3 regions of the Micromonospora sp. NBC_00389 genome follow, and region 2 is predicted to be linked to each of the others. Evidence: riboswitches for the same ligand, from Rfam matches in the RefSeq annotation. Region 2 holds a riboswitch; each other region holds the start of a gene.
What was found. Region 2 has a riboswitch for cyclic di-AMP ahead of OG470_RS07735 (C40 family peptidase). Riboswitches for the same ligand answer to the same signal wherever they lie in the genome.
Positions count from the first base shown of each region.

Region 1: another riboswitch for cyclic di-AMP. It lies ahead of OG470_RS36025 (coiled-coil domain-containing protein); the one in region 2 lies ahead of OG470_RS07735 (C40 family peptidase).
Region 3: another riboswitch for cyclic di-AMP. It lies ahead of OG470_RS28980 (LysM peptidoglycan-binding domain-containing protein); the one in region 2 lies ahead of OG470_RS07735 (C40 family peptidase).

Region 1 covers NZ_CP107947.1:7,641,052-7,646,686, reverse strand. Annotated here, with positions in the region: gene OG470_RS36040 (PfkB family carbohydrate kinase) at 1-505, opposite strand, end outside; gene OG470_RS36035 (SRPBCC family protein) at 679-1,146, shown strand; gene OG470_RS36030 (hypothetical protein) at 1,259-1,834, opposite strand; gene OG470_RS36025 (coiled-coil domain-containing protein) at 1,953-3,017, opposite strand; cyclic di-AMP (ydaO/yuaA leader) riboswitch at 3,023-3,154, opposite strand; gene OG470_RS36020 (cation diffusion facilitator family transporter) at 3,298-4,215, opposite strand; gene OG470_RS36015 (HelD family protein) at 4,322-5,635, opposite strand, start outside.
Region 2 covers NZ_CP107947.1:1,621,962-1,627,596, reverse strand. Annotated here, with positions in the region: tRNA gene OG470_RS07750 (tRNA-Gly) at 59-132, opposite strand; gene OG470_RS07745 (pyridoxamine 5'-phosphate oxidase family protein) at 346-903, opposite strand; gene dcd (dCTP deaminase) at 1,003-1,581, shown strand; gene OG470_RS07735 (C40 family peptidase) at 1,655-2,632, opposite strand; cyclic di-AMP (ydaO/yuaA leader) riboswitch at 2,708-2,844, opposite strand; gene OG470_RS07730 (IS982 family transposase) at 3,132-4,025, shown strand; gene OG470_RS07725 (N-acetylmuramoyl-L-alanine amidase) at 4,058-5,635, shown strand, end outside.
Region 3 covers NZ_CP107947.1:6,099,997-6,105,631, forward strand. Annotated here, with positions in the region: gene dinB (DNA polymerase IV) at 54-1,241, shown strand; gene OG470_RS28975 (hypothetical protein) at 1,351-1,704, shown strand; gene OG470_RS28980 (LysM peptidoglycan-binding domain-containing protein) at 1,789-2,460, opposite strand; cyclic di-AMP (ydaO/yuaA leader) riboswitch at 2,461-2,629, opposite strand; gene htpG (molecular chaperone HtpG) at 2,918-4,834, opposite strand; gene OG470_RS28990 (SDR family oxidoreductase) at 5,069-5,635, shown strand, end outside.

The DNA of each region.
Region 1 (5,635 bases), 1.9 Mb from region 2:
CGCCGAGGTGATCGCCGGAGAGGTCGACCACCACCCGGCCGCCGTTGGCGCCGAGGTCGGCGGCGAAGCGCCGGTACAGATCGGCCGGGACGAGCCACGGCTCGTTGGGGCCACTGAGCACGCTCACCGACGCCCGCAGGCCCTCGCCGAGGGCAAGGTTGTACAGCTCGTCGAGCTCGTGCCGGCTCAGGGGCTGCCCGGGCACGTCGACGATCTCCTGCCGGGTCCCGTCCCGACGGTCGTGCACGTACCCCCCGCTACCGGAGTCGCGGACCACCACCTTGAGGTCCACCCCCTCGCTGACCAGCAGTGGCTCCAACACCTGGCCGATCTCGCCGCCGAGTGCGGCGCAGAGCACCACGTCGACGCCGAGCGACATCACCATGCGGGCCTGCCAGACGCCCTGCCCGCCGGGGTGCAGGTGCAGCTCGGGATGGTCGCTCGGCTGGTCGACGGTCACCGTCAGCTGCGGTGTGGGCGCGAAGACCATCACGTGTCCGCTCACCGGTCGTAGCCGTTCATGATTTCCGCCCCTCGTCACGGCCGGTGATTACTCGCTAACCGACCCTAGTGCGACGGAAGCCCCGAACGGCATCGCATCGGCCGGTGTCCCTCCGGGCGTTGCCAGCCCGACCGGGGTACGGGACGATCGGGCGACCATCGACGGCAGGAGACGGTGTGCTCAGGAGCGATACCTTCAGCTACACCGTTCAGGCCCGCTCCTCAACCTCTGACGCGGCGGCGTTGCTCAGCGACCTGACCCGGCAGGGCGAGCTGCACCCGCTGATCGTCCGGGTCCGCAGGCTGCCGCCACGGCCCGGTGCCCGGGCCAGCTACGCGATCAGCGACCGGCTGGTGGCCGGCCCGCTGCACTTTCGCACCACCTACCAGGCGGACGTGCTGATCAGCGAGGACGACGAGATCGTCACGGTGGCCCGCCAGTGGCCGGCCACCACGGTGCACAACCACACCCGGCTGCGTGCCGAGCCGGACGGCCTGGTCCGGATCGATGTCGAGATCACCCTGACCGCACCAGCTCGGTTGTTTCGGTACGCGTTCCGCCAGGCCCGCGCGGCCCACCTGGCCCTGGCCACCCGCCTCGGCGCGGCCCTGGACCGCCCCGACGACCCCCCACCCCCCACCTGACCCCACCCCGCGCCCCCGCTCACACCGCGCCCCGCGCCGCGCCCCGCGCCCGCGCCCGCGCCATGATCGCGCTCGATCCTGGATGTAGTGGCCTGCTTCGGCTTGGAGGCCACTACATCCTGGTTGTAGCGCGATCATGGGCGGCCCGGCCTTCGATGGTGGGCCGTGCGCCGGGCCCGGCGCCCTGCCGATCACGGCCGGTCCGGCCGGCGGCGGTGGGCCGCGCGACCGGTCGTCGCCCCCACGGCTTGTACGTGGAGAGCACCGTCGCAATGATCATCAGGCTGGTCGACACCGCGGGTGCGATCACCAGGTCGGCGCGATCCCGGGCGGGCAGGGCGACGCCCAGCGCACCGGCGTGCCGCAGGTTCGGGGTGAGCAGGAACAGCACCAGGCCGACCATCACCGTGGTGATCACCAGCTTGGTCAGGACCCAGCGGTAGCGCAGCAGGCCCCACGGGGTGAGCACTGCGCTGGCCACGCCGACCAGCCAGACCAGCACGCTCAGCGGAGCGAACAGCACGGTGCCGACCAACGCGGCGGCCGGGTAGACGACGGCCGGGTCGGCACCGCGCAGCGCCGCGACGCCGAGGGTGAGCAGCACCAGGTCGGTGCCGAGCCAGCCGAGCGACGTGACCAGGTGCAGGGTGAGCAGCGCCTTGCGGGCGGTGGGCGGTAGTCGACGCATACGAGCGATGCTGCCGCCGGACCCGGCCGGGGTCGTCCGACCGCCGGCGACATCCGGGGTACGCCCGCTGACGTACTCCGGCCGGCGCCCCGCTCAGCGGGGCGCCGGCCGGGTCGGGTCAGTACACCGACAGGTGTACGTGGTTGGTGTGGTCGCTGGACGGGTCGCCACCCGCCCCGCTGTACGACTTCCACCCGCTGCTGGGCAGCCAGATCTGCCGGTACCAGATCACGTACAGCACGGCGAGCCGGTCGGCGTTGCGGATGAAGTAGGCGGCCAGGTTGTTGCCGTACGTCTTGTCGCCGCCGGTGGCGTCCCCGCCGAAGCCGTTCGTCTGCGCGGCGAAGTCGCAGGCCCGGCCCTTCGGGTGTTCACCGGAGCCGCCGGAGCGGTGGCAGGACACGTACCGGGTGAAGCCGGCGGCCTTGGCCTGGTTGAGCGCGTGCAGGGTGCGCGGGGTGATGCAGCCGGTGGCCGGGGTGGGGTCGTTGACGCTGCACGACTCGGACGGCCAGGAGCCGTCGGAGTTGCGCGGCGCGGCCTGGGCGTTGGCGGCGGAGGTGCCCCGGTTGGAGCCGCTGTCGGCCGTGGTCTGGGGCTTGGTGGTGGCCACTTTCAGGGCCCGTTCGGCCTGGTCCTTGCGCTTGGCCATCACGGTGACCTGCTTGCGCTGTTCGCGGATCTCGCCGTCCAGGGCCACCCGGGTGCGGTTGGCCTCGTCCTTGGTGGCGAGCAGTTCGCGCAGCACCCGGTCCTCGTTGGCGGCGACCGCGTCCAGCGCGGCGGCCCGGTCCATGAAGCCCTCCGGGGTGTTGCTGTTGAGCAAGGCCGACATCGTGCCGAGCCGGCCGGTGCGGTAGGCCACCCCGGCGATCTCGCCGACCTTGCCGCTGCGTTCGGTCAGCTCGGTCTCGGTGGTCTTCAGTTGGGTGGTGAGCTGCTGCTGCCGCTGGACGGAGGTGTCCAGGGCGCGCTTCGCGTCCAGGTAGCCCTTGCTGGCCGCCTCCAGTTGGGCCCGCAGCGCCGGGGTGCCACCCTCCTCGTCGCCGTCGGGTGCCGCGGCGGCCCGCAGGGCGGTCTGGGGAGCGGCCGAGGCGGCGCCGGCCGGGAGTGCGACGCCGAGGGCGAGCATCGCGACGATCAGGGCCGCCAATCGGGCGGCGGGCGGTCGTGCTGGTGCCACTACGCATGTCCTTCCGTCAGCCGCCGACCGGGTTAGCTGACGGGTTCGGGACGGAAGATCCCTACCGCTGACGCGGATGCACCCCAGGAACATGGTTCCCCGGTTCGCCCGCTCGGGCGATTAGGCGGCGGCCGCCACCGGCGCCGTTAGGGCGCCGCTGGGTGGAGGCCGGGACCGAGCCTACCGGGGCCGGTGGGACTGATGCAGCCGATGTGACGGACGGTGCGTGCGTCGTCACGGTAAATTCGGGCGAAGTTGAGGAAAGCTCCAGAAAAAGGCGTTACCACCGGATCGAACCGCAGGCCCCAGGGGCGGCGCCGGGCTCGATCTGCAACGTCGCGTGCTCGATCCGGAAGTCTTCGTGCAGGGCGGTACGCGCCGCGGTGAGCACCGCGCCGACCTCCGCGTCGGGCGCCATCGTCAGGTGTGCGGAGGCCACCTCCATGCCCGAGGTGAGCGTCCAGACGTGCAGGTCGTGCACCTCGACCACGCCGGGCACCGCGGCCAGCCGGTCGTGCACGGCGGTCACCTGGAGGTGTTCCGGGGCGGCCTGCACCAGGATGCGGACCGCGGCCCGCCCCAGCCGCCAGGTGCGCGGCAGGATGAACACGCCGATGGCGACCGCGACGAGCGGGTCGGCCCACCACCAGTCCGTGACCTGGATGAGCAGCGCCGCGCCGATCACGCCGAGCGAGCCGAGCAGGTCGCCGAGCACCTCCAGGTAGGCGCCCTGGAGGTTGATGCTCTCCCGGGCACCCGAGCGGAGCAGGGCGAAGGCGGCCAGATTGGCGAGCAGGCCGAGCGTGGCCACCGCGAGCATCGGGCCGGCCAGCACCTCGTGCGGGTCGCCGAACCGGCCGATCGCCTCGATCACCACGTAGACCGCCACGCCGGAGAGCAGGACGGCGTTGGCCAGTGCGGCGAGCACCTCGAGCCGGTAGAGCCCGAAGGTGCGCTGCGGGTCGCCCGTGGTTCGCTGGGTGGCGGTGATCGCGGCGAGCGCCATCCCGATGCCGAGCACGTCGGTGAACATGTGCCCGGCGTCGGAGAGCAGGGCCAGTGAGCCGGTGTGGAAGGCGGCCACCGCTTCGACCACCATCAGGGCGGCGAGCAGCCCGAACGCCGTCCAGAGTCGGCCCCGGTGCTGGTGCGCGGCGTTGGCGACCGACGCATGGTGGTGGTCATGACCTGCGCCCACGAAACCACCCTCCGCCGTCGGTCCGGATTTGGTCAAATGTATGCGCACATCGCTATGTATGCAAGTGTAAGGCCGGCGGTCGCCCGGTGAGGGCTACCGCCGCAGGTCAGCCGATCGGGTCGATGGTGGTGAGCCGCTGAGTGGCCCGGGAGAGCGCGACGTAGAGGGTGCGCACGCCCGCGCCCGGATCCGCCCGGATCTCGCTCGGGGCGACCAGCACCACCCCGTCGTACTCCATGCCCTTGGCCTCCAGGCTGGTCACCACCTGCAGCCGCGGCGCGCCGAGCACGCCGAGCCAACCGGCGACCTCGTCGCGGCGGGGGACCGGCGTGATCACCCCGACCGTGCCCTCGACCTCGGCCAGCAGGCCGGTGGCCGCCTCCACGATCGCGGTCTCCAGCGCGGTGGGGGGCACCACCAGCTCGACCGGATCGACCCCGGTGGAGCGGACGGCTGTCGGCAGCAGCAGGTCGGGGTAGAGCCGGCGGATCTCCGCCGCCGCCACCGCGAAGATCTCCGACGAGTTGCGGTAGTTGGTGGTCAGCGTGAAATCGTGCCGCTTGCGCCGGCCCAACGCGTGGTCACGGGCCCGGTCCAGCTCCTCCGGGTCGCCGGTCCACGCGGTCTGCGCCGGATCGCCCACCACGGTCCAGGAGGCCAACCGGCCGCGCCGGCCGATCATGCGCCACTGCATCGGCGAGACGTCCTGTGCCTCGTCCACCACCACGTGCGCGTACTCCCGGTAGTCCGCCGGACGCTCCCGGGCCGACGCCCGGGCGGCCCGCTGCCGGTCGGCGAAGGTGCTCAGCTCGCGAACCCCGCCAGCGAGCTGGAACGGGTCGCGCCGCGCCCGGGCCGGCTGTGCCGGCTTGCCGAGCAACGCGTCCAACTCGTCCAGCAGCGCCACGTCGGCGATGGTCAGCCCGGCGTCGTCCAGGCCCTGGTACGCGGCGCTGAGCAGCCGGATCTCCGCCGTGGAGAGGATCCCGCCGGCGTACCGGTGCAGCCGGTCCGGCCGGGCCAGCCAGCCGAGTACGTGCCGGGGGTGCAGCCGCGGCCACCACGCCTTGAGGAACTCCCGGAACTCCGGCCGCTCGGCGATCTCCGCCTCGAACGCCGGCTGCTCCGGCAGTCGGAGGTTCATCCGCCGGGCCTGCGCCCAGAGCGCGGCGAAGACCCCGTCGAAACCGGCCCGGCGTACCTCGTTGCGTCGGGCGCCCCGGTGCAGCACGCGGTCCCGGATCCCGTCCAGCTCGGCCCGGTCCAGCCGCAGCAGTCCGCCCCGGTAGAGCAGCCGCAGCTCGCCCGGACCACCCGGCACCGCGTCCCGGACCGCCCGCTCCAGCACCCGGCGCATCCGCAACGAGCCCTTCACCGAGGCCACCTCGGGCGGGTCGGTGCGGGTGGCGGTCATCCCCGG
Region 2 (5,635 bases):
GACCTTGGAACGTCGAAGGCCCCGGCTGGGACTCACGTCCTGACCAGGGCCTATCGCTTGGAGCGGGTGACGGGAATCGAACCCGCACTGTCAGCTTGGGAAGCTGATGTTCTGCCATTGAACTACACCCGCAAGCGGCACCACTGTACCCGAGTCACCGAACCCGTGCACCCAGGTACCCCCGCGCGCCGGTCCACCGCACCGGCCTCGCCGCACGGATCACGGACGATCACCCCTTGGCCGCGTACCGCGCGGCGTAGCTCTCCCGCGTACCACCGGTGCCGGCTCCGTCACGACGGAGCCGGCACCGGCGTCTTTCCCCAGGACCGGGTCGGTGGGCCGCGGTCAGGCGGCCGATCGCTGGACGTCACGGCTGCGACGGACCGGGCGGCTCTGCGGTAAGGCGGTCTGCTCGGACGCCGCGGGCGGGGCGTGCGGGTCGAGCCAGACCTGAACGGCCGGCCCACCCGGAGCGCCACCCGGGACACCGGCGCTGTGCTGCTCGCGGCGGGCCAGCATCGCCACGTCGACGGTGAACTCGAACAGCCGCCAGTCGACCTGCGGGGCCGCCCGGGCACTGCGCGCCAACTGGGCCACCCGGGCCGGGTCGGTCACCGGCCAGGCGCGCCCCGCCACGTACGCCTCGTCGTCGCTCTCCTCTGGGGGGAACGAGTGCAGCGCGTAGCGGCCGTCCCGTTCGAGGTCGCGACGCTTGGGCGAGTCGACGATGAAGCAGAACAGCCCGTCGTCGGTGATGACCGGGGAGACCGGATGGACCCGGGGCCCGCCGTCGGCGCGGACCGTGGCCAGGTAGCCGAAGCCCGGCCCGTATTGCTGGAGGAGAACGCGGATCCCGTCGGCGAGTCGGGGCTCGTCGGCGGCGAAATCGGACCAGGAAGCCATGCAGGCATTCTATCGAACAAATGTACGAGTAGCGACCTCGACGCGCTGGTCACCGGCACCGGATCCGGCCGTTACCGCCAACGCCGCTATGGTGGTCCGATGCTGCTCTCCGACCGCGACCTGGTCTCCGAGATCAAGGCCGGCACGCTGGGCCTGGAGCCGTTCGAGCCCACCCTGGTCCAACCGTCCAGCATCGACGTACGACTCGACCGGCTGTTCCGGGTCTTCAACAACCATCTCTACACGCACATCGACCCCGCCATGCAGCAGGACGACCTGACCTCGGCGGTGGAGGTGCCGGACGGCGAGCCGTTCGTGCTGCACCCGGGGGAGTTCGTGCTCGCCTCGACGCTGGAGGTCATCTCGCTCGGCGACCAGCTCGCCGGCCGACTGGAGGGCAAGTCGAGCCTGGGCCGGCTCGGCCTGCTCACGCACTCCACCGCTGGGTTCATCGACCCGGGCTTCTCCGGTCACGTGACGTTGGAGCTGTCGAACGTGGCGAACCTGCCGATCACCCTCTGGCCGGGCATGAAGATCGGGCAGCTCTGCATCTTCCGGCTCTCCTCGCCGGCCGAGCACCCGTACGGCTCGGTGGTCTACGGCTCGCGCTACCAGGGTCAGCGCGGGCCGACGCCGAGCCGCGCCTGGCAGAACTGGCGCGCCTGGCCCACCCGCTGACTCGGTAGGGCACGACGGACAGACGACGAGGGCCCGCCGCGACGGATCGCGACGGGCCCCCGATCATCCGGGATCAGCCCGGGCGGCCGTAGCTGTGGATCGGGCCGTCGTCGACCTTCTTCATCTTGACGGGTTGGCCGGCCTGCGAGGCGTGCACAACCCAGCCATTGCCCACGTACATCCCGACGTGGTGGATGTCGCTGTAGTAGAAGACCAGGTCACCGGCGCGCAGGTCGGCCCTGCTGACGTCCTTGGTCACCCGGCTCTGCTGGGCGGCGTTGTGCGGCAGCGACACCCCCGCCTTGGCCCAGGCGGCCAGCATCAGCCCGGAGCAGTCGTACGAGTTCGGGCCCTCGGCGCCCCAGACGTAGGGCTTGCCGATCTGGGCGCAGGCGAACTTCACGGCCACGCCGGCACCGCCGCCGGGGTAGCTGGCCGGGCAGGGCGCCGGACGCAGCGGACCGCCGCCGCCGTTGCCGTACACCTTGAGGCGCAGCTTCTGCAGCCGGTCGATCTCCTCGTTGATCTGCTTCTTCTTCGCGGCCAACTGGGCCTCGGTCCGGGTCAGCTGGGTCACCATCTCGTCCAGCGGCGCCTTCTGCCGGGACAACTCGTCGCGCAGGTCGGCGACCTGCCGGACGTCCTGCTGCTGGTTGTGCGCGAACCGGTCGAGCATCTCAAGCTGCCCGACCACCTCGCTGGGCGACCGGCTGCCCAGCACCGCGTTGACGGTGGAGACGTTCTCGCCCTTGTACGCGCGGACGGCGAGGGCGCTGACCTTGTCCATGGCAGCGTCGACCTGGCGCTCCAGTGGGGCGATCCGGGCGGCCAGCGCGTCGGCCTGCTTGCGCTTGACGGCCAGGTCGGCCCGGGTGGCGTTGTGCCGTTCGATGATCGGTTCGAGCTTGTTCCAGTCGGCGTCGATCTGGCGCTCGATCTCGGCGACGGACGGGTCCGCGTGGGCCGCCGTGGCGCTGCCGGCCAGGACGACGGCGACGCCGACCAGTGCGGCGAGAGCGGTGGTGAAGCGGGACCAGCGTGAGCGCGGCACGATCGACACCGGGCCGGCTGACGCCGACCGCTCGGACGACGGCCGCGGGGCATGGAGTGCCACCGGGTTCCGTACTCCTTCTTCCTGACCGCCTACCGGGTTAGCTGACGGGTTCGGGCGGGAAGTTGGCGCCCTACCGCGATGGCCGCGGATTCACCCCGGGAAAACCTGGGTCCCCGGTTCGCTCGGAAGCGACTCGGCGGTGTCGGTCCGTCACCACCCGGGCTGGGCGGACCTGCTATCGGGCCGACGAATGACCAGAGTAGAGACGGCTGTTACCGATCCGCAACCCGTGGGGCCGTGACACTCCGTACCGATTGGAAGGGGTCACGGACCGTACGCGAAGATTTCTTTCCGAACACTTCGATAGATGGAGATGTATTGACGCGAGCTCCCAGGCGGCGCGAAGGTGACCTCACCTGCACCCGCGATATCTAGACGAGTAAGTCCTAACCCTGATGGGGCTGCGGGCGCAGCGAAGGGTGTTGATGATCCGTTTGTGACGACAGACATCAACACCCTTCTAACCGCACTGTACGTGAAGATCGACGACTGGCTCGGGCGGCCTGCCCGGGCCGGTCGGCCACCGAAGCTGACCGATGCCGAACTGCTGACGCTGGCCGTGGCGCAGGTGTTGCTCGGAGTGCGGTCCGAGGCTCGCTGGCTCCGGTTCGTACCCGCGCATCTGCCCGGGGCGTTTCCCTACCTGCCGGGCCAGTCCGGGTACAACAAGCGACTACGCGCGGCACTGCCCCTGCTGAAGCGAGCGATCCGGGTGGTGGCCGCGGACACCGACCTGTGGACCGACGAGGTGTGGCTGGTGGACTCCACCCCCGTCGAGTGCGCCCGCTCCCGCCCCACGGTCAAACGCTCACGGCTGGCTGGCTGGGCCGGCTACAGCTACTGCGCCTCACACTCACGCTGGTTCTGGGGCTTGCGCCTGCACCTGATCTGCACCCCGGCCGGGCTGCCGATCACCTGGGCCCTGGCCGACCCCAAACTCGACGAGCGGCAGGTCCTCACCGCCATCCTGGAACACGACCCGGACCTGCTGGATGGCCGTCCCAGCCCGCTGATCATCGCCGACAAGGGATACGTCTCCGCCGAGCTGGACCGCTGGCTAGCCGAACGCGGGCTACGGCTACTACGGCCGTCATACCGCAACCGCACCCCACGCCCCGACGAACACCTACTCAAACCCATCCGGCAACTCATCGAATCGGTCAACCACACGTTGAAAAGCCAACTCGACCTGGAACTCCACGGCGCTCGCAGCATCGAAGGCGTCGGCGCCCGCGTTGCCCAGCGCCTCCTGGCCCTGACCGCCGCCATCTGGCACAACCGCAGCACCGGCCAACCCGTCACCCGGTCCCTGATCGCCTACGACCACTGACCAGCATTAGGACTTACTCGTCTAGGGGTTCGATGCACCACTCAACCCTGTCGACCGGCCGGCGCGCACTACTCGCCGCCGCCGTGGTCGCCGCCGCGACCGCGGTGCCGCTACCCTCGGACCCGGCCGCCGCCGCGCCCACCGCCGATCGCCAGCAGCAGTACGCCGCCGCGGCGACCGAGTACGGCGTGCCGACCGTCGTGCTGCTCGGCGTCTCCTATCTGGAGTCCCGCTGGGACAGCAACGCCGGCACACCGAGCACCAGCGGCGGCTACGGCCCGATGCACCTGACCGACGCCCGGCACGTGGCCGCCCTACCCGGCGGCCACCACGACGCCGGCACCGAGGACCCGCGTGGCGACGACTCCCGCCCCGCGAGGGTGCAAGCGCCCCGGCCGGCCGAGGACCCCGCGCCGCCCGCCGCCGCGTTGCAGACCGTGGACGCCGCCGCCGCGCTGACCGGCGCCGCCCCCGAGGCACTGCGCACCGATGCGGGCGTCAACATCCGGGGTGGGGCCGCGCTGCTGGGGGCGTACCAGCGGGAGCTTGGCGCGCCCGTCGGTGCCGACACCGACCCGGCGGCCTGGTACGGCGCGGTGGCCCGCTACGCCGGCGCGGACAGCGCCGACGCCGCGGCGGCCTTCGCCGACGAGGTCTTCACCACCATCGGCGCCGGCGAGTCCCGGGTGACCGACGACGGCCAGCGGATCACACTGCCGGCCCGCGCGGTGCAGCCCGAGCGTTCCTGGCTGGGCCGGCTGGGCCTGCGCCGGCTGGCCCGCCCGGACGGGCTGGAATGTCCCCGCACCATTTCCTGCGAGTGGATCCCGGCGCCCTACGAGGCATTCGGCGACGGGGACTACGGCAACCACGACCTCTCCGACCGGCCCGCGCGGCAGAAGATCGAGTACATCGTCATCCACGACACCGAGGCGAGTTGGGCGACCACCCTGCAACTCGTCCAGGACCCGACCTACGTGAGCTGGCACTACTCGCTGCGCTCGGTCGACGGGCACATCGCCCAGCACGTGAAGACCAAGGACGTCGGCTGGCACGCCGGCAACTGGTTCGTGAACGCCAAGTCGATCGGTCTGGAACACGAGGGCTTCGCGGCGCAGGGCACCTGGTACACCGAGGCGATGTACCGGACCTCGGCGAAGCTGGTCCGGCATCTCGCGCTGCGACTGGGCATCCCGCTGGACCGCCAGCACATCATCGGCCACGACAACGTGCCCGACACCGTCGCCTCGACCGTGCGTGGAATGCACTGGGATCCGGGCCCGTACTGGGACTGGACGCACTACTTCGACCTGCTGCACGCGCCTCGGCTGGACACCGGCACCCCGGCCACCGGGCTGGACCGGATCGGCCCGGACTACGCCACCAACCAGCCGGCGTTCACCGGCTGCGTCACCGCCGGCGTGCCCTGCGTGCCGCGCGGCTCCTCGTCGGTGGTGCTGCGCAGCGCACCGTCCGCGGACGCGCCGCTGGTCAACGACGTCGCGCTCCGCCCGGACGGCACCCCGAACACGATGGCCGTGTCGGACCACGGCGCCCGGGCATCCGCCGGGCAGACGTACGCGCTCGCGGGGCGGCAGGGCGACTGGACG
Region 3 (5,635 bases), 3.4 Mb from region 2:
CGCGTTCGCCCAGCTCACTGTGGTGATCATCCGCGCCATGCGAACATATGTACGTGTCGTCCGGGGCCAGCATCCTGCACGCCGACCTGGACGCCTTCTACGCGTCGGTCGAGCAGCGCGACGACCCGCGCCTGCGGGGGCGGCCGGTGATCGTCGGTGGCGGCGTGGTGCTCGCCGCCAGCTACGAGGCGAAGGCGCGAGGCGTACGCAGCGCGATGGGCGGCCAGCAGGCGCGCCGGCTGTGCCCGGACGCGATCGTGGTGCCGCCCCGGATGTCGGCGTACACGGCGGCCAGCCGGGCCGTGTTCGAGATCTTCCGAGAGACCACCCCACTGGTCGAGGGGCTCTCCATCGACGAGGCGTTCCTGGACGTCGGCGGCCTGCGCCGGCTGGCCGGGCCGCCGGCCGACATCGCCGAGCGGCTGCGCCGGGAGGTCCGCGAGCGGATCCACCTGCCGATCACGGTGGGCGTGGCCCGGACGAAGTTCCTGGCGAAGGTGGCCAGCGGGGTGGCGAAGCCGGACGGGCTGCTGGTCGTCGCGCCCGACGCCGAGCTGGCGTTCCTGCACCCGCTGCCGGTGGAACGGCTCTGGGGCGTCGGCCCGATCACCGCCGCGAAGCTGCGGGAACGACGGATCCGTACCGTCGGGGAGGTGGCCCGGCTCGGCGAGGCGGCGCTGGTGTCACTGCTCGGCGCCGGTGCCGGTCGACACCTGCACGCCCTCGCGCACAACCGCGACCCCCGGGCGGTCCAGGTCGGCCGTCGGCGCGGCTCGATGGGCGCGCAGCACGCGCTGAGCCGTACGCCGCACGCGCCGGCAGAGCTGGACGCCATCCTGGCCGGCCTGGTCGACCGGGTCACCCGGCGAATGCGGGCGGCCGGACGGTCCGGGCGCACGGTGGTGCTGCGGCTGCGCTTCGGCGACTACACGCGGGCCACCCGTTCGCACACCGTAGGCAAGGCGACGGCGGACACCACCCCGCTGCTCGCCGCCGCGCGGGCGCTGCTGCGAGCCGCACTGCCCGAGATCGACCGGCGGGGCGTCACACTGATCGGCGTCTCGGTGGGCAACCTGGACGACAACCCGGTCCAGCCCGAGCTGCCGTTCCACCGCGACCCGGGGGCGGAGTTGGACGCTGCGGTGGACGCTGTCCGCGACCGGTTCGGGTCGACGGCGCTGACCCGAGCGGTGCTGCTCGGCCGGGAGCCGGGCGTCGAGATGCCCCTGCTGCCGGACTGACCGAAGGGCGGTCGGCCTGCGATCAGAGACACATCGCAGCAGGTCGGCGGTTTAGCGGCCGGCTGATGGGGTGACTCTTGAGAGGAACAGCCTGACAGGGGGGACCACCATGCCCGACGACACCAGCAACCGTCCGAGCCGCCACGAGCAGCGTCCCGGCGACGTGACCGACCCGCTGCTCTGGCAGCTCGCGGTCGACGTGCTCAGCGCACACGAGCCGGACGAGGACGGCGCCTGCGGCAACCTGCTCTGCGCCGGCCAGCCGTGGCCGTGCGCCGCTCGCAGGAACGCTGAACAGTCGCTCCAGCTGTCCCGTGGTGCGACAGACGCACCGGCCACAGCCTCTGCCGAGCGGGGCGAGGATGGCACCGCAGACGCTGACTGGTCGGCGACGGACGCTCCGGCCCCGCGCCGCGCCTGGTCGGCCGGCTCGCGTCCAGGGGCGTCCGCCTCGGCCGCCTGACGACCACCTGCCGGGGCGCCCCTCCTCGACACACGCCTGCGGGCGCTCAACCGAACTCCGGTCGAGCGCCCGCAGGCTCGTGCGTCAGAGGCTGAGCCGTTGACCCGGGAAGATCAGACCCGCGTCGGCGCCGATCAGCTGTCGGTTGCCCTCGTACAGGGCCTGCCAGCCGCCGGCCACCCGGTGGGTCTGGGCGATCTCCGACAGCGTGTCGCCCGGCTTGACCAGGTACGTCTCGCCGCCCGTCGTCGGCGCGGTGCGCTGGTGGTTGCGGGTCGCCGGCTGCTCGCCGCGCGACGACCGCTCCTGCGGCTTGGTGGTCTTCGTCGACGACTTGCCGGTGGACTTCGTCGACGACTTCCCGGTCGACTTCGTGGCGGAGCCGCCCGACGAGCCGCCCTTCTTGCCGCAGGTCGGCCAGGCACCGATGCCCTGCCCGTCGAGCACCTTCTCGGCGACGGCGATCTGCTCACCACGGCTGGCCAGGTCGGCGCGGGCGGCGTACTTCTTGCCGCCGTAACCGGCCCAGGTGCTCTGCGAGAACTGCAACCCGCCGTAGTAGCCGTTGCCGGTGTTGATGTGCCAGTTGCCGCTGGACTCGCACTGGGCGATCGCGTCCCAGTTGACCGCGGCCTGGGCCGGGGCTGCCGGCCCGAAGAGGGCGACGGCCCCGGTGACCGCGCCGACGGCCAGCGTGCCGACGGCGACGCGGCGGGTGGTGACCCGTCGGTGACGGGGCGTGTATTCAGATGTCATGTGAGCTTCCTCCACGCCGACGAGGTGAGCTGTCGGGTTCGGGCCGAGGAGCCCGGCCGCGCGGTGGCGGCTTCACCCCGAGGTGACGTGCACCGAGGAACCTGGGTCCCCCGCTCCTGCCTGGATGACTGGCCGGCCGACCGGCGGCAGGATTTGGCGTACCGGTGGCGGTGTCCGCATCGGCGAACCTGACCGACGTTAGGCACCGTCGGTGACGATCGCCCACCCCCTGTGAACTTCTTCACCGGGGCACGCGGGGCGGTCCACGCAGCGGTTGCGGGCGACCGGAGACTGTGCAGTGACCATCATGGACCGTTTCCGACCAGGTCGTTGTCTCAGGCGACGTGGCGGAGCGCGGGAGTGTTCGCCCGCTGGGAGCGCGGGTAGCGGGCCACCGTGCGGCCCGGCCGGCGGAGCCCGTTGATCGGGCGGCCCGCCGGCCGGACGGGTCAACCGGTCAGAGGGTGCGGGCCAGCCGGTCGGCGAGCGCCCGGGTGAACCGGGCCGGGTCGGCCAGCTCGCCGCCCTCGGCGAGCACCGCCAGGCCGTACAGCAACTCGGCGGTCTCGGTGAGAGCAGCGGAGTCGCCGCCCTGCTCGTGCGCCTTGCGCAGCCCAGCGACCAGGGCGTGACCGGGATTGATCTCCAAGATCCGCTTCGTGGACGGGATCTCGTGTCCCATGGCCCGGTACATCTTCTCCAGGGTCGGGGTGAGATCGTGCGCGTCGCCGACGACGCAGGCCGGTGAGGTGGTCAGCCGGGACGACAGGCGGACCTCCCGGACGCTCTCGGCCAGCGTGGTGCCCAGCCAGTCGAGCAGTGCGGCGAACTCCTGTCGCTGCTGCTCACGCTCGGCCTCGGCCTGCTGCTTCTCCTCGTCGGTGTCCAGGTCGACCTCGCCCTTGGCGATCGAGCGCAGCGGGCGGCCGTCGTACTCGCCGACCCGCTCGACCCACACCTCGTCGACCTGGTCGGTGAGCAGCAGCACCTCGTGGCCCTTGGCCCGGAACGCCTCCAGGTGCGGGGAGTTCTCGATGGTGGCCCGGGAGTCGCCGGTGGCGTACCAGATGTCGTTCTGGCCGTCCTTCATCCGTGCGACGTAGCCGGCCAGGTCGGTGGGCTCGGCCGGGTCGTGAGTGGAGGCCACCGACAGGATCTCCAGCAGGGTGTCGCGGTTGTCGGTGTCGTCGATCAGCCCTTCCTTGACCACCGCGCCGAACTCGGTCCAGAAGGTGCGGTAGCGCTCGGGGTGGTTGACCTTGAGGTCCCGGACGGTGGCGAGGACCTTGCGGACCAGCCGGCGGCGGACGATCTGGATCTGCCGGTCCTGCTGGAGGATCTCCCGGGAGATGTTCAGCGACAGGTCGTGCGCGTCGACCACACCCTTGACGAAGCGCAGGTAGGTGGGGACCAGCGCCTCGCAGTCGTCCATGATGAACACGCGCTTGACGTAGAGCTGGACACCGCGGCGGCCCTGCGGGGCGAACAGGTCCAGCGGGGCGTGGCTGGGCAGGAACAGCAGCGCCTCGTACTCGAAGGTGCCCTCGCCCTTCATGTGCACGACCTCGAGCGGGTCGGCCCAGTCGTGGCTGACGTGCTTGTAGAACTCGTGGTACTCGGCAGCGTCGACCTCGTCGCGGGACCGCGCCCAGAGCGCCTTCATCGAGTTGAGGGTCTGCACCTCGCTGGTGGCGTCCGCGCCGTCGGCGCCGGGCCGCTCGACACTCATCCGGATCGGCCACGCGATGAAGTCGGAGTACCGCTTCACGATCTCCCGGATGGTCCACTCGGCGGTGTAGTCGTGCAGGTTGTCCTCGGTGTCGGCCGGCTTGAGGTGCAGCGTCACCGTGGTGCCCTGCGGCGCCTCGTCGACCGTCTCGATCGAGTACGTGCCCTCGCCGGCGGACTCCCACCGGGTGCCGCCGGTCTCGCCGGCCTTGCGGGTCAGCAGGGTGACCCTGTCGGCGACCATGAACGCGGCGTAGAAGCCGACGCCGAACTGGCCGATCAGGTCCTGCGAGGCGCGGGCGTCGGCGGACTCGCGCAGCTGGCGCAGCAGCTCGGCGGTGCCGGACTTGGCGATCGTGCCGATCAGCCCGACCACCTCGTCGCGGGTCATCCCGATGCCGTTGTCGCGCACCGTCAGGGTGCGGGCGTCCCGGTCGACCTCGATTGCCACGTGCAGGTCGTCGGTGTCGGCGGTGAGGTCCTTGTCGACCATCGTCGTCAGCCGCAGCTTGTCCAGCGCGTCGGACGCGTTCGAGATGAGTTCCCGCAGGAAGACGTCCTTGTTCGAATAGATCGAGTGGACCACCAGTTGGAGGAGCTGACGCGCCTCGGCCTGGAACTCCAACGTCTCGGCCTGGTTGCTCACACCGTCTCCCCTTTTCGGCTCATGCGGAGGTTCGCGGAAAGGATACGAGCCGTCACCGGCGGGGCCGTGCCCGCGTCCGGGTCGTATTCCCGATCCGGGCCGCGCCGGCCCGTGACATAGCTGACTTTGCTTAACCGAAGTCAGCTAGATACCGTCGGGTCGACCACAAGGCGGCCGAGCCTGACCACCCACCGTTCCGCCAGAACAGCGGGGCGCGACCCCTGGAGCAGTCCCATGAAGATCGCTGGAAGCACCGCCCTCGTCACCGGCGCCAACCGCGGCTTCGGCCGGCACCTGGCCGCCGAGCTCCTCTCCCGCGGCGCGACCGTCTACGCCGGCGCCCGCAACCCGGACAGCGTCGACCTGCCCGGCGTGACGCCGGTCCGGCTGGACATCACCGACCCCGCCTCGGTGGCCGCCGCCGCCGCGCTGGCCGGAGACGTGAACCTGCTGATCAACAACGCCGGCATCGAGACCGGAACGGACCTGCTGGAAGGCGACCTGGACCTCGTCCGGCTGGAGCTGGAGACCCACTACTTCGGCAACCTGTCGATGGTCCGGGCGTTCGCCCCGATCATCGCGGGCAACGGCGGCGGCACGATCCTCAACGTGCTCTCCGCACTGTCCTGGGTGAGCTTCCCGAGCGTCGGGGCGTACAGCGCCGCGAAGTCGGCCGAGTGGTCGATGACCAACGCGCTGCGCGTCCAGCTCGCCGAGCGGGGGGTTCGGGTCGCCGGCCTGCACGTCGGCTACATGGACACCGACATGGCCGCCGCGGTCACCGCCCCGAAGTCCGACCCG